One region of the Streptomyces sp. NPDC001108 genome, then DNA from elsewhere that is predicted to be linked to it. Evidence: predicted binding sites of a transcription regulator. Region 1 holds the regulator's gene; the other holds the start of a gene.
What was found. Region 1 encodes HspR, which represses chaperone genes until heat shock. Its sites were predicted from a motif close to TTGAGNNNNNNNNNCTCAA; they were not measured.
Positions count from the first base shown of each region.

Region 1 (3,408 bases):
CGCCCAGGGCGAGGGTGCTCCGCAGGGCGAGGGTGCCCAGCAGGCCAAGGCCGACGACGACGTCGTGGACGCCGAGATCGTGGACGACGAGAAGGACTCCAAGGGCGGTGCGGTGTGACCGAGGAGACTCCGGGCTTCGAGGAGAAGCCCGACGTCCCCTCCGGCGCCACCCCTGAAGGAGCCGAGCCGAAGGACGCCAAGCCCTCCGCGGAGGAGGAGGCGTCCCCGGCCGGGGACGGAGTGCAGACAGTCGGCCTGACGGCCCAGCTGGACCAGGTCCGCTCCGCGCTCACCGAGCGCACCGGCGACCTCCAGCGGCTCCAGGCCGAGTACCAGAACTACCGCCGCCGCGTCGAGCGGGACCGGGCCACGGTCAAGGAGATCGCCGTGGCGGGCCTCCTGTCCGAGCTGCTGCCGGTGCTCGACGACGTCGGCCGCGCCCGGGACCACGGCGAGCTGGTGGGCGGGTTCAAGTCGGTGGCCGAATCCCTGGAGACGGTCGTCGCCAAGCTGGGCCTGCAGCAGTTCGGCAAGGAGGGCGAGCCCTTCGACCCGACGATCCACGAGGCCCTGATGCACTCGTACGCGCCGGACGTCACGGAGACGACCTGCGTGGCGATCCTGCAGCCGGGGTATCGGATCGGCGAGCGCACCATCCGCCCCGCGCGGGTGGCGGTCGCCGAGCCCCAGCCGGGGGCGACCCCGGCGGCCGCCAAGGAAGAGAAGGCAACCGACGAGGAGAGCGGTGGCACCGAGGAGGTCTGACATCCCGTCCGACCACCTCGGGGCCCACCGCCCGGCCATGCGACCGGCCCACGCGCCGGCCGCATGGCCGATCGTCCGGAAGGAGGGACGTCGATGAGCACGAAGGACTTCGTCGAGAAGGACTACTACAAGGTCCTCGGCGTCCCCAAGGACGCCACCGACGCCGAGATCAAGAAGGCGTACCGGAAGCTCGCCCGCGAGTTCCACCCGGACGCCAACAAGGGCGACGACAAGGCGGAGGAGCGCTTCAAGGAGATCTCCGAGGCGAACGACGTCCTCGGCGACAGCAAGAAGCGCAAGGAGTACGACGAGGCCCGCGCCCTCTTCGGCAACGGCGGCTTCCGGGCCGGCCCCGGCGGCGCGGGCGGCAACTTCAACTTCGACCTGGGCGACCTCTTCGGGGGTGCCCAGGGCGGCGGCCAGGGCGGTGCCGGCGGCTTCGGCGGCGGCGGCCTGGGCGATGTCTTCGGCGGCCTGTTCAACCGGGGCGGTACGGGGACGCGGGTGCAGCCGCGGCGCGGCCAGGACATCGAGTCCGAGGTGACGCTCAGCTTCACCGAGGCGGTCGACGGGGCCACCGTCCCGTTGCGGATGTCCAGCCAGGCGCCCTGCAAGGCGTGTTCCGGCACCGGTGACAAGAACGGCACCCCCCGGGTCTGCCAGACCTGTCTCGGCACCGGCCAGGTCTCGCGCGGCTCCGGCGGCGGTTTCTCGCTCACCGATCCCTGCGTGGACTGCAAGGGCCGGGGCCTCATCGCCCAGGATCCGTGCGACGTCTGCAAGGGGTCCGGGCGCGCCAAGTCCTCCCGGACCATGCAGGTCCGGATCCCGGCGGGCGTCTCGGACGGCCAGCGGATCCGGCTGCGCGGCAAGGGCGGTCCCGGCGAGCGCGGCGGTCCGGCGGGCGACCTGTACGTCGTGGTCCACGTCGACGCCCACCCGGTCTTCGGCCGCAAGGGCGACAACCTCACGGTCACCGTCCCCGTCGACTTCACGGAGGCGGCGCTCGGCGGCGAGGTGAAGGTGCCCACGCTCGGCGGACCTCCGGTCACCCTGAAGCTGCCCGCCGGCACGCCCAACGGGCGTACGATGCGGGCCCGCGGGAAGGGCGCCGTGCGCAAGGACGGCACCCGGGGCGACCTGCTGGTCACGGTGGAGGTGGCGGTCCCCGAGGACCTCGGCGAAGAGGCCCGGGAAGCGCTGGAGGCGTACCGCCGGGCGACCGCGGGCCACGACCCGCGGGCCGAACTGTTCCAGGCCGCGAAGGGAGCTTGAGGTGGACGGCCGACGACGCAATCCGTACGAACTGACCGATGAGACACCGGTGTACGTGATCTCGATCGCGGCCCAGCTCTCGGGACTCCATCCGCAGACCCTGCGCCAGTACGACCGCCTCGGCCTGGTCTCGCCCGACCGCACGGCCGGGCGCGGCAGGCGCTACTCGGCCCGCGACATCGAGCTGCTCCGCACGGTGCAGCAGTTGTCGCAGGACGAGGGGATCAACCTCGCCGGCATCAAGCGCATCATCGAGCTGGAGAACCAGGTCGCCGCCCTCCAGCAGCGCGTCGCCGAGCTGTCGGCGGCCGTGGACGGCGCGGCGCAGGCGATGCAGCAGCGCGAGGCCCAGGTGCACGCCTCGTACCGGCGCGATCTGGTGCCGTACCAGGACGTGCAGCAGACCAGCGCGCTGGTGGTCTGGCGGCCCAAGCGGCCGAAGGGCTGAGAACGGGGCCGCGCGACGGCGCGACAGCCGGAGAAGGGCCGGGAGGCGTCCTGAGGGACGGCTCCCGGCCCTTCGGCCGTTCCGGGACGCCCTTTGTGCGGCAGGGGGTCCGTACGGGCGGTCAGGAGTCCTCTTCGAGGATGCCCGAGCGGGCTATCAGATAGCCGAGCTGGGCCCGGCTGTTGCTGCCGAGGGCGGCGGCGAGCTTGGCGACGTGGGCGCGGCAGGTGCGGACGTTCATACCGAGCCGGCGGGCTATGGAGTCGTCCACGTGCCCCTCCACCAGGAGTTGGGCGATGGACCGCTGGACCCCGCTGATGCCGAGCGAGGTCGGCTCGTACTTGACCTCCTCGCACAGCGGCGCCGCCCTGGTCCAGAACTGTTCGAACACGTTGACCAGGTAGTGCACGAGTCCCGGGTTGCGGAGCTCCAGGGCGATCTGGTCGTCGTCGCTGGCGGGTATGAACGCGACGGTCCGGTCGAACACGATGAGGCGGCCGATCAGCTCCTCCAGCGTGCGTATCTCGACGTTGGCGTCGTCCATGCGCTCCGCGTACGCGAGGGTGCTGGGGCTGTGGCGCACGGTGTGCTGGTAGAGCGTGCGCATCCGGACGCCCCGGTGGACGACGGACAGGCCCCGTTCCAGCGACTTGATGAGGCGGTCCTCGCTCCGCCCGCCGCCGGGCTGGACGGTGAGCACTTCGGTACGGCACTCTGCGGTGGCGAGGTCCAGTGCCGCGTTGATGCGGTTCACGCCTTCCAGCACCGTGATGGCATTGGTGGTGGGCGGCCCCACGGTGCTGATGTCCATGAACGGCTCGAACGATTCCGTCAGCTCGACCGAGTGCCGGCGCCGCTCCAGGATCTCGCGCTCTATGGGGTGCAGATGCTGCGCGAGAGCGGTGGACGGCGGAACGGGG
Region 1 is NZ_JBSFKL010000005.1:209,832-213,239, forward strand. It holds gene dnaK (molecular chaperone DnaK) at 1-118, shown strand, start outside; gene grpE (nucleotide exchange factor GrpE) at 115-765, shown strand; gene dnaJ (molecular chaperone DnaJ) at 859-2,040, shown strand; gene ACWC97_RS14415 (heat shock protein transcriptional repressor HspR) at 2,042-2,488, shown strand; gene ACWC97_RS14420 (helix-turn-helix transcriptional regulator) at 2,610-3,408, opposite strand, start outside.

Region 2 (3,408 bases), on a different contig from region 1:
ACTACGACGACTACGGTGTCGAGGTGACGGGCTACCCGGCAGGCTGGTCGGTGTCTGCCGCCCGGGCCGCGATCACCGCCGGAACCTCCGTCCTCCTGCCGCTTCTCAACGACTCCGACCCCGCCATCCGCATCGACGCGGCCTATGCCCTGGCCACGGCCGCCGACCCCGACCTCGTGGTGCGGGGCGCCCTTGCCGCCGGTTTCGCCGCCGAGCATGACGTCATGGTCCGCGCCGCCCTGCTCCTCGCCGTCGCCGAGACCGCCCGGGCTCACGTAGGGCCGTCGGCCGTCCCGTGGTTCCGTGAGGGGTGGCGTGACGGGACGGACGCCCCCGAAGTCCGCCTGGCCGCGGCGATCGGCTGGCTCTGCCTCACCGATGAGCCCATCCCCGAGGATCTCCACCGGACCGTCGACACCCTCGCCACGGACGAACGCGCGCACGCCATGGACGCCCTGCCGTGGATGCGTGCCGCCGCCGGAACCGGTGAACCCGGACTCCTGCGCTGTGTTCGCCGCATGCTCCACCCCGAGAAGCCCGAACCGTACGACGACGACCCCTGGTCCTCCTTGCTCTGAGCGACTCGCCTCGGCCCCGTCCGCGCATGGACCCGACGCCTGGTGGGTCACGTTCAGTTGCTGACGTCCTGCTTGATGTGCGCCAGCGCTTCGTCCCACACGTCCCCTCCGTCCGCCCAGGTCCACAGCCATTGACGCAGAGACGGTGCCGCGTAGCGCAGGCCATCGTGGGGGTTCTGGCCCCAGTCTGGTTCCCAACCGTCGGCGTCCCAGAGCAGCACCGGGTTGTCGATCGCTGTCAGGGAGACGTGCCACTCCATGGTGCAGCCGCCACCCGTCAGGAAGAACCACGATGCCGGTGGCCCCCATCCTGGCCGCTGGTCGTGGACGGTGGTTGCACAGTGCCAGTCCGGGAAGTGCCAGTGCGGAATGCTGCGCGGTATCAGTGATGCGAGGCCGCCATCCGGCCCGAACCCTCCGTCGCCGATCTCGGTGTAGATGCGGCGAAGCAATGCGGGCAGCCGATACCCGAGCTTCTGCTCCGCGTGCTCGACCTGGGCGAGCGTGACAGGCGGGAAGGGCGTGTCGGGGAGGCTTCTGCGGGAGGGGATTGCGCCTCCGGCGCCCCATGCGAGTGCGTGCAGTCTCTTCAGGAGCGCGTCGTCGTCCGTAGCAGTGCGGTGGGTGGCATCGGTCACGAGCCGGGACTGTAGTGCGGAAGGGTTGACGCTTCGGAGGCTGTTGCTTCGGACGCTCGGCGCTTCTTGCCCCTGCTGGACGAAGCGCGCGGCCGTCGGTTCTGCACCGCGACCGAACGGTGACCCCTAGCTGCGAAACGAAGAGACCGGCGACACGGGAGCGCTTCCGGTTGATCGCTCAGAGCGAACACATCCCTGGGAACAATGGGCGGCTCAGGAGCATTGAGTCTGCATAGCTCAACTTGACTGCCGAAGGGGAGATCATGGCTACCGATTCCACCGCGGTTACTCCGCTCGCCCTGCCCGTGCTGCCGCTCGACGACGAGGTCGTGCTGCCCGGGATGGTGGTGCCTCTGGACCTGTCCGACGCGGAGGTGCGGGGCGCCGTCGAGGCCGCGCAGGCGGCGGTCCGGGCCGACGGGGGCAAGCCCGAGGTGCTGCTCGTGCCGCGGATCGACGGTACGTACGCCGGTACCGGTGTCATCGGTACCGTCGAGCAGGTCGGGCGGCTCTCGGATGGAGACCCGGGCGCGCTGATCCGCGGCCGGGGCCGGGTGCGGATCGGGGCCGGGACCAGCGGTCCGGGCGCCGCGCTCTGGGTGGAGGGGACCCGGGTCGACCCGGTCGTCCCCGACCCGCTGCCGGGCGCCGCCGCCGAGCTGGTCAAGGAGTACAAGGCGCTCGCCACCAGCTGGCTGAAGAAGCGCGGCGCCTGGCAGGTCGTGGACCGGGTCCAGCAGATCGAGGACATCTCCGCGCTCGCCGACAACTCCGGTTACTCCCCGTTCCTCACCACCGCCCAGAAGGTGCGGCTCCTGGAGACGACCGACCCGGTCGCCCGGCTGAAGCTCGCCATCCAGTGGCTCGGCGAGCACCTCGCCGAGCAGGACGTCGCCGAGTCCATCGCCAAGGACGTCCAGGAGGGCGTCGACAAGCAGCAGCGCGAGTTCCTGCTGCGCCGCCAGCTCGACGCCGTACGCAAGGAGCTCGCCGAGCTCAACGGCGAGTCCGGTTCCGGCGACGAGTCCGACGACTACCGGGCCCGCGTCGAGGCCGCCGACCTGCCCGAGCACGTCCGTGAGGCGGCGCTGAAGGAGGTCGAGAAGCTGGAGCGGGCCTCCGACCAGAGCCCCGAGGGCTCCTGGATCAGGACCTGGCTCGACACCGTCCTCGAACTTCCCTGGACCGAGCGGACCGAGGACGCCTACGACATCCGGGGCGCCCAGCGGGTCCTGGACGCCGAGCACGCCGGGCTCCAGGACGTGAAGGAGCGGATCACCGAGTACCTGGCCGTGCGCAAGCGGCGCTCCGACCGCGGCCTCGGGGTCGTCGGCGGGCGGCGCGGCGGCGCCGTACTGGCGCTGGTGGGGCCGCCCGGTGTCGGCAAGACCTCGCTCGGCGAATCCGTCGCGCACGCCATGGGCCGCAAGTTCGTCCGCGTCGCCCTCGGCGGGGTGCGGGACGAGGCCGAGATCCGCGGCCACCGGCGTACGTACGTCGGTGCTCTGCCCGGACGCATCGTGCGGGCGATCAAGGAGGCCGGTTCGATGAACCCGGTCGTCCTGCTCGACGAGATCGACAAGGTCGGCTCCGACTTCCGGGGCGACCCGGCCGCCGCCCTCCTCGAAGTCCTCGACCCGGCGCAGAACCACACCTTCCGCGACCACTACCTGGAGGTCGAGCTCGACCTCAGCGACGTCGTCTTCCTGGCCACCGCCAATGTGCTCGAAGCCATCCCGGAGGCGCTGCTCGACCGCATGGAACTGGTCCGGCTCGACGGCTACACCGAGGACGAGAAGGTCGTCATCGCCCGCGACCACCTGCTCCCGCGTCAGCTGGAGCGGGCCGGACTGGCGGCGGACGAGGTCACGCTCGACGAGTCCGCGCTGCGCAGGCTGGCCGGCGAGTACACGCGGGAGGCCGGGGTCCGGAACCTGGAGCGGGCCGTCGCCCGGCTGCTCCGCAAGGTCGCGGCCCAGCATGAACTGGGCGACCGGGAGCTTCCGTTCACCGTCACCGACGCGGACCTGCGGGGCCTGATCGGGCGCCCGCACCACGTCCCGGAGTCGGCGCAGGACCCGGCCGAGCGCCGGACCTCGGTGCCGGGGGTGGCGACCGGGCTCGCGGTCACCGGGGCCGGTGGCGACGTGCTCTTCGTGGAGGCCTCGCTGGCCGACCCGGAGACCGGGGCC
Region 2 is NZ_JBSFKL010000002.1:184,423-187,830, reverse strand. It holds gene ACWC97_RS05665 (hypothetical protein) at 1-578, shown strand, start outside; gene ACWC97_RS05660 (SMI1/KNR4 family protein) at 632-1,216, opposite strand; gene lon (endopeptidase La) at 1,480-3,408, shown strand, end outside.
Region 2: the regulator HspR is predicted to act here: its motif matches at 1,439-1,457, upstream of lon (endopeptidase La).